2 regions of the Shewanella baltica genome follow, and region 1 is predicted to be linked to the other one. Evidence: riboswitches for the same ligand, from Rfam matches in the RefSeq annotation. Region 1 holds a riboswitch; the other holds the start of a gene.
The links. Region 1 has a riboswitch for cyclic di-GMP ahead of DYH48_RS04505 (glycosyl hydrolase family 18 protein). Riboswitches for the same ligand answer to the same signal wherever they lie in the genome.
Positions count from the first base shown of each region.

Region 1 (3,426 bases):
CCACCTAGCTGATTGGCAAGCACATATTGGCCCTTGGCTTTAACTGAACGCGCATCATCGAAAGTGATTAAATCACCCGTAGATGCCTTGAACAGTGATGGCGCCTCGGCCGTTTCATCATAGCTGTAAGTCCAATCGCTCCCCATGTACTCGTTCACTATCTGGCGATAATCCACCACGCCATCTTCCCATGTGCCTTTCACTTTGCCCGTCGCTGTCCCTGTGAATGGGTTATTGCCCGTGTAGCCATTCACGCCTGTCCAGCCGCGGCCGTACATAGCAGCACCAACCACAATTTTCCCTGGGGTTACACCTTGAGTTAACAGGGCTTTTACGCCCTTGTCTGTGGTGTAGCGGGTATCAGGATCCCAACTCGCCTCATAAAGATTGGTTTGATGACCGAGTTCAGTGTTCGTCCAACCGCCATTGAAGTCGTAACTCATCAAGAAGATGTAATCCATGTACTGCTGAGCGGCCTGATAATCGACTTTCTGAATTTTATCATCACCGGCGCTAATGGCTGAAGTCAGCTCATAGGTACGACCCGTCTCAGCACTTAACTCGTCGAGCATGGCGCGCAGTTCACGCATCAAGGTCACATAGGTTTCACCGTCGTTGGCATTGCCTAAGTTTGGATTCGCACCGCCACCACCTGGATATTCCCAATCAATGTCGACACCGTCAAAGAACTTCCACGTTTGTAGGAATTCCTTCACCGATGCGACAAAAGTATCGCGCTTACTTTTATCGCCAAAAAAGAAGAAGGGATCAGATAGCGTCCAGCCACCAACCGAAGGCAAAATCTTTAGATCGGGGTGGGCTTGCTTGAGCGCCATCAATTGACCGAAGTTGCCTTTGTAGGGATCAGAGTAGTCACTCACGCCCGTCTGTGGCATTTGGACCGCCGCCCAAGGATCGTGGATAGCGACTTTAAAATCTTCACGGCCACTACAGGCACGTTGCAACGCTTGGAAACTGCCGTCGATTTCTTTCAAGCTATCGTTAATGCCATCACCACCGCAAATAGGGGTAAAGCCATATAAAATATGAGTTAAGTTCTGTGCTGGGATCTTATCGACTGGGAACTTACGGCCGTACACACCCCATTCTACAAAGTAACTGCCGACCACTTTGCCCGACTTGTTAACGTATGGACGATTGTTTTCTTTAAGCGGAGCATTGAGTGGCACTAAATGGCTGCCATCGGTATCGGCCACGAGGATTTCTTTGGCATCGCTCGCCGTACAACCATCGCTGTTACACAGTTGCACTTGCATCTGATAACGGCCGCCTTTGTTCACCTTAAAGTTAGCGGTGCCCGAAGCGCCTGAGGGGCCCTCCCAAGCGACATTACCGTTGAGCAGCACTTGGGCTTTATTGCCCACATCGCCACTCCAAAGGTTCCAGCTGACGGACACGTCGGCGGCATCTTTAATGGTTACCAACTGATTGTAAGCCGTAGTAGCTTGATTAACTTCGATAATAGCGAACTTGGTTTCACCCCAACCTATAGTCGGTTTGCCGGGCGCTGCGGCAAATGCACTGACACTCACGGTAGATGCCAGCGCCGATGCCACCAGCAAGGCTGATGTTGAAATTTGAGTCTTGAACATGAGATATCCCTATTGAATTTTTTATATGAATCAATAAGGCAAACAAAGCGTAGACAGGAAACAACACTCTCTTAAGACCATGCAACACGACAGACAATTGCACGAAGAAAAACCTGTGGTATCCCCGCTATCATAGGTACAGACGAACCCTTAGACCGGAGGCTTTGCGTCCCAGTTTTTCAACTGGTTTGCCTTTTACACGCAATGACAACGTTGTCATTGCGATAGTCAGCATAGACGTAAGCGCAATAAAAATGCAACAAAATATTATCAACCAAGGTAGTGGTCTGATAAGAAAGCAATTAAATACAGTTCAGCTATTTCTAATATTTACTTTTATAATTAAGGCTTTGCTGACTATTTGAGCCATAAAAAAACAGGACACGATAAGCCAAAGGCATCACCTGTCCTGTTATCAATTTCACTATTTATGCTGCTAATACTGCTTAAACCACTAGCACTGAGCCACTGTAATCTAATAGCTCAAAACCATTAGCTAACAGCATCTATGCTCCTTATGCGCGAGGATAATCCCTTGCGAGCATCACAGATAAACCTCGGCACACTAAGGTTTCCATATCATCGACGCGGTTGATTTTCATCTCAGCTAAGGGCGCGCTCAATGCCATTTGCTTTAAGCTTTCGAGGCAGCCTTTGTAGTAAGGAGCACTGTTCATCATGTTACCCGCGAGCCAAATCCGATTGGGATTAAACAAATTAACGGTCCACGCCAGCCCCATACCAAGGTAACTGCCCGCACGGTATAAATCATCCTGAGTGGTGATGTTACGGCTGCGTACAGAATCGCCACTGGCGAGTTGTTCTAAACTAAATTCGCCTGATTCTGTCATCACGCGGCAATGGCCCAACTCCCCTGCCACCCCTGTCGCTCCAGTAAAAGCTTGCCCATTAAACGCAATCGACATCCCTATCCCGGTGCCGCACATGACCAACAACTCACAGGCATATTTGGCATCGCACGTGGCTTGCATACCCGCATCCATATCGTTGCAGATAAACTTAAGCTCGCCTTGAGTTTTCACTGTGTCAAAACTCAAACCATTGAGTCCGGGTAACGATTTACAGGCAACCAAACGATTATTTTGTACGAGTCCTGGTACGCCAATCGCTAATTGGTAATGCTGTAAATCGTAATCGCGTTCAAGCGCAGCGATTTGATTATTTAACTCTTCAATTTTAAAACCTTCGCCTGTGGGGATTTTATATTGTTCTGTATGTCCCGCGAGCTGAAGTTCGAACAGGGCTGTCGTACCGCCCACATCTATTGTTAGTATTTGCATCGCTTACTCCACTGATACATGCGCCCCACTCTGACCCCGAGCGGAGATGGCAAATGTTAGCATAGGGTCCAAATGTTAGCGATTGAATAAAACTTAAGTTGCTAATTTGTAAGGAACAAGTCTACAAAAAATATGACTGACATTTTGTTTTACTCAAGTTTTATGCTAAGAATCACACAAATAAATTAAGGGTAAAACACTTAGCTTGCGCATCACAGTCAGCACAAATTCACGATTGTATACAAAATCCTTTATTCGCTCCCCTTGCATCCAGCGCGTTAGGCTTGCGATAATCCGAGCTGGTTAGAACTCAAATAAACATAGACCTACTTATCCTTAGGCAAGCTTTGCCTACCGACTCGCACAGCGTGCAAGTCTCACTTGGAGCCCATATGTCACATTCAATTGCCAGCCGCCTCGGTGCCATTCGCAGCGAATTATCTTCCGCCAATCTCGATGCTTTTATCATTCCCCGCGCCGACGAGTATCTGGGCGAATATGTGCCAGAACAT
Region 1 is NZ_UGYM01000002.1:1,017,429-1,020,854, reverse strand. It holds gene DYH48_RS04505 (glycosyl hydrolase family 18 protein) at 1-1,613, opposite strand, end outside; cyclic di-GMP riboswitch class I at 1,728-1,816, opposite strand; gene DYH48_RS04500 (ROK family protein) at 2,129-2,914, opposite strand; gene DYH48_RS04495 (aminopeptidase P family protein) at 3,307-3,426, shown strand, end outside.

Region 2 (3,426 bases), 380 kb from region 1:
AACTAAATCGGTTGCATAAAAGTGGCATGACTTTCAATTGTGATAATCCTAATAACAACATAGGTAAAATAGATAGTTTGGGACATTAACAGAGCCAAACCCAGTGGGCAAGCCAGTTGTGAACAAAGATAAGTCGCGCACTGTACGGTAACAACTTAATAGCGCTGTGGTAAACGAAAACATACAAGCCAACAAAATCGCTACCTTTGTTGGAAATACGTGGGATGCCGCATTGTGGGTGAATCGAGGTAAAACGTATATTTTGACTGTCGCGAACGCGCTGAATATGGGCTTAAACATATTCGCTGTGTTTAAGCCCAATCACATCATGTTGAGAATCGATTAACTCAACATGTTAATTTACAGCTCAGTCCACGCCATAGCCCAAGAAGCGCCAACACCTGGCTCAAATCCTGTGGCAGAAGCCGACCACTGCATGCAATAGCCGCTATAGGGGAATGGCTTACATTGATACACTTTGCCATTTTTAGGCTGTAACACTGTGGTGCCTGCAACGTAACCTTTCACCCCTTCAGGGAAAACAAAATCCGCTTCCGGCGTTGGTGCTTGATCCTTTAAGAAGAGATCAAAGTTCTGCTGAATAACATCACCTTGTTTAGGCTCAGCTTTAACCTGCAAGTGATAATGCCCTGCTTTAGGCGCAACCACGTCTAACACTAAGCTCGCGCTGGTATTGTTAACGGTTTGGCTGACAAAACCGGCAGCTGTGCCATCGTGGTTAAACAAATACGCTGACACTAACATTTCAGCATTGCTAGTGACGTCAAAACGAACCTGCGCTGCGCCGTCGATAATTTGATAATCGTCGGCAAGTGAAGTGACTTCTAAGCTGTTGCCCGGTGCGGGCGCCAGATCAAATCCCACTTCGACACGCTCAATACCTGAAGTCGTCGCAGTAAAAATGTCGTTTTTGCCATACACAGGCTCAATAACACCTGATGCATTTTTTTGTCCCGCTTTTAACTGAGACTGCTGGGCATTAATCGCGCTCGCTAATAGGAAAGGCCAATTTTGTTTATCACCTTGAGTCGCATCGCTAATGGTAATCACTGTTTGCTTAGCCGGTTGCTCACCATTGGCATCGAACACTCGGGTCATCACTTTATCGCCCGCCTTGAGATCGAGTGACGGATTGATGTCGCCCACATCGAGCCATTCACCCGGTATAACGGGACCTGAATCTAAGTTCACATCGATAGCATTGTAGAAACTGTTGGTGGTATCGCCCACTTCCCACACGGCTAGAATCACTTGATAACCGCTGCGACCTTCTGGCACATAGCAGTCATGGGTCACTAACTTAGGCGGCTGCACCATGCCACCATCGACTACGCAGAATGGCGCTAAGTCAAAGCTCGCACGGCTTAAAGCTTGGTTTTGATTCCAATCTTGGCGAGTTAAATAATAACGCCAATTGCGGGTGACATGATTGGCAGTGAACTGCCAACTGAACTTATTCCAGCCCGCTTTAATATCTGTCTTTGACCAACGGCTGGGACTCTGTTCATCTAAAGGCGAGAAAGCACCATTACCCGCACTCGCCAGTTTGCCATCCGCAGGACCTGACTCAGGAAAACCCGATGGTCCTTCAACGCTTTGCGGTTCCCATTGCACCGCGCCACAGTTGGCATTGTTGCCGGTTTTGCAGGCATAGGAACGTGACTCTGGCGCCACAACATAACCGTGTGCCTGTGCAGAAATACTCACAAATGTATTTGCCGCCATCACTGCGGCGGCCAATAAACTCAATTTAGAAACAGGGGAAAAAACAGTAGGATTTGCCACTTTAATGCACTCCATTTGCACCCATCTTCGCCATTATTGGCTTGGGCTTAGGTATAAAAGTGGTATTTGGGCAAACAACAGCATTAAACAGCAGTCGTTTATCTTTCACAGAAATCGAATTCTGCGGCAACTCCGCTATCTTAGTTCACTAAAAAATCCATTTACAACCTTAGACCGGAAGCTTTGCGTCCTAACTTTTCAATTAGTTTGCCAAATACGGTAGGTGTCATCGAATCACTACGAGTTAACAATATGTAATCAAGTAGAAATGACCTGGCTAAATTAGCAACAAAAGACAACGCTGTCAAAAAATTAACCCATTTACATTCAGATAATTACAGAATGTTGCGCGGTATTTTTCTGACACCTGTCAAACATCCATTCGTGCCTACTGCGATAAACTCGTGCTTGAAACCGAAGTTCACTTAGGTATAATGCCCACCTCGCTTCGGGGGAGTAGCTAACTGGATTTCGAGCCATCGTCATCTAGGGTGAACATCAACATACTTGGCCACACGCCATGGTGTTCACAGCAAATCATCGATTTGCCCAGCAAGACCTGAGCACAATGACTGCACCTAGGGGTGGACGGTTTATTGTGCTTATGTCTTAACCACCCCTAAAGGATCACACTTGGAAGCCCTACTTGCATCAACCTTTACGGTTGCTATTGCCGAAATTGGCGATAAAACTCAATTACTTGCACTTATTCTCGCCGCAAGATTTAAAAATAAAACCGCCATTATTTTAGGCATTTTTCTGTCAACGTTATTCAACCATTTTGCCGCCGCGTGGATTGGCCAATGGGCGATTAACTGGGTCAGCCCAGATCTTGCCCGCTATTTAGTTGCCGCGTCATTCTTCGCGATAGCCCTTTGGGTGTTAATCCCAGATAAAGTCGATGCCGAAGAGAGCCGTTTCTATAAAATGGGCCCCTTCCTCGCCACCTTCATCCTGTTTTTCATCGCCGAGATGGGGGATAAAACGCAAATCGCAACGGTAGTGTTAGCTGCAAAATACGATTCATTAACTATGGTGGTTGCAGGTACAACCTTAGGCATGCTGCTTGCCAACGTACCTGTGGTGATCGCAGGCCATTTCAGCGCCGAAAAATTACCTATGTTGTGGATACACCGCGGCTGCGCCGTATTGTTCGCACTCTTAGGCGTTGTCACTCTGTTGTTCTAATACCAATCGTAATAAATATCTGTTCATTCAGCGGGAGTTCAACGCGCTTTGGACAAGGCGAAGGCTTGAAGGCATAGTGGTGCTCTGTCTAAAGCCTTAAACGCAGTATAAAGCGCGTTGCCATGCCGTTAACATCAGCCGCCCTTCGGGAGCAACACAGGCATCCCACTCCTGTGTTGCATTGACTTAAAAGGGAATAACCATTTCTGCGTCAATGCGCCTTGGATTGAAATGCCTGTGAGGCTCTGAACTGATTAGATATTTAATGTGATTGGTATAAATGCTTTAAAGCTTGAATTGCCGCAACAAAAAGGCCAGTGATAAACATCACTGGCCTTTCTACTTACGACGGTTTTATTGAGATAAACAGTGTCGACTTAGAAGCTTAACTTCTTAGAAACGCAGTTTATAATCCTAATGCCGTTCTAATAC
Region 2 is NZ_UGYM01000002.1:634,423-637,848, reverse strand. It holds gene gbpA (N-acetylglucosamine-binding protein GbpA) at 361-1,806, opposite strand; cyclic di-GMP riboswitch class I at 1,929-2,028, opposite strand; gene DYH48_RS02800 (TMEM165/GDT1 family protein) at 2,440-2,994, shown strand; gene katB (catalase KatB) at 3,401-3,426, opposite strand, start outside.
Region 2: it holds a riboswitch for cyclic di-GMP, as region 1 does, so the genes downstream of both, gbpA (N-acetylglucosamine-binding protein GbpA) here and DYH48_RS04505 (glycosyl hydrolase family 18 protein) in region 1, are expected to answer to the same signal.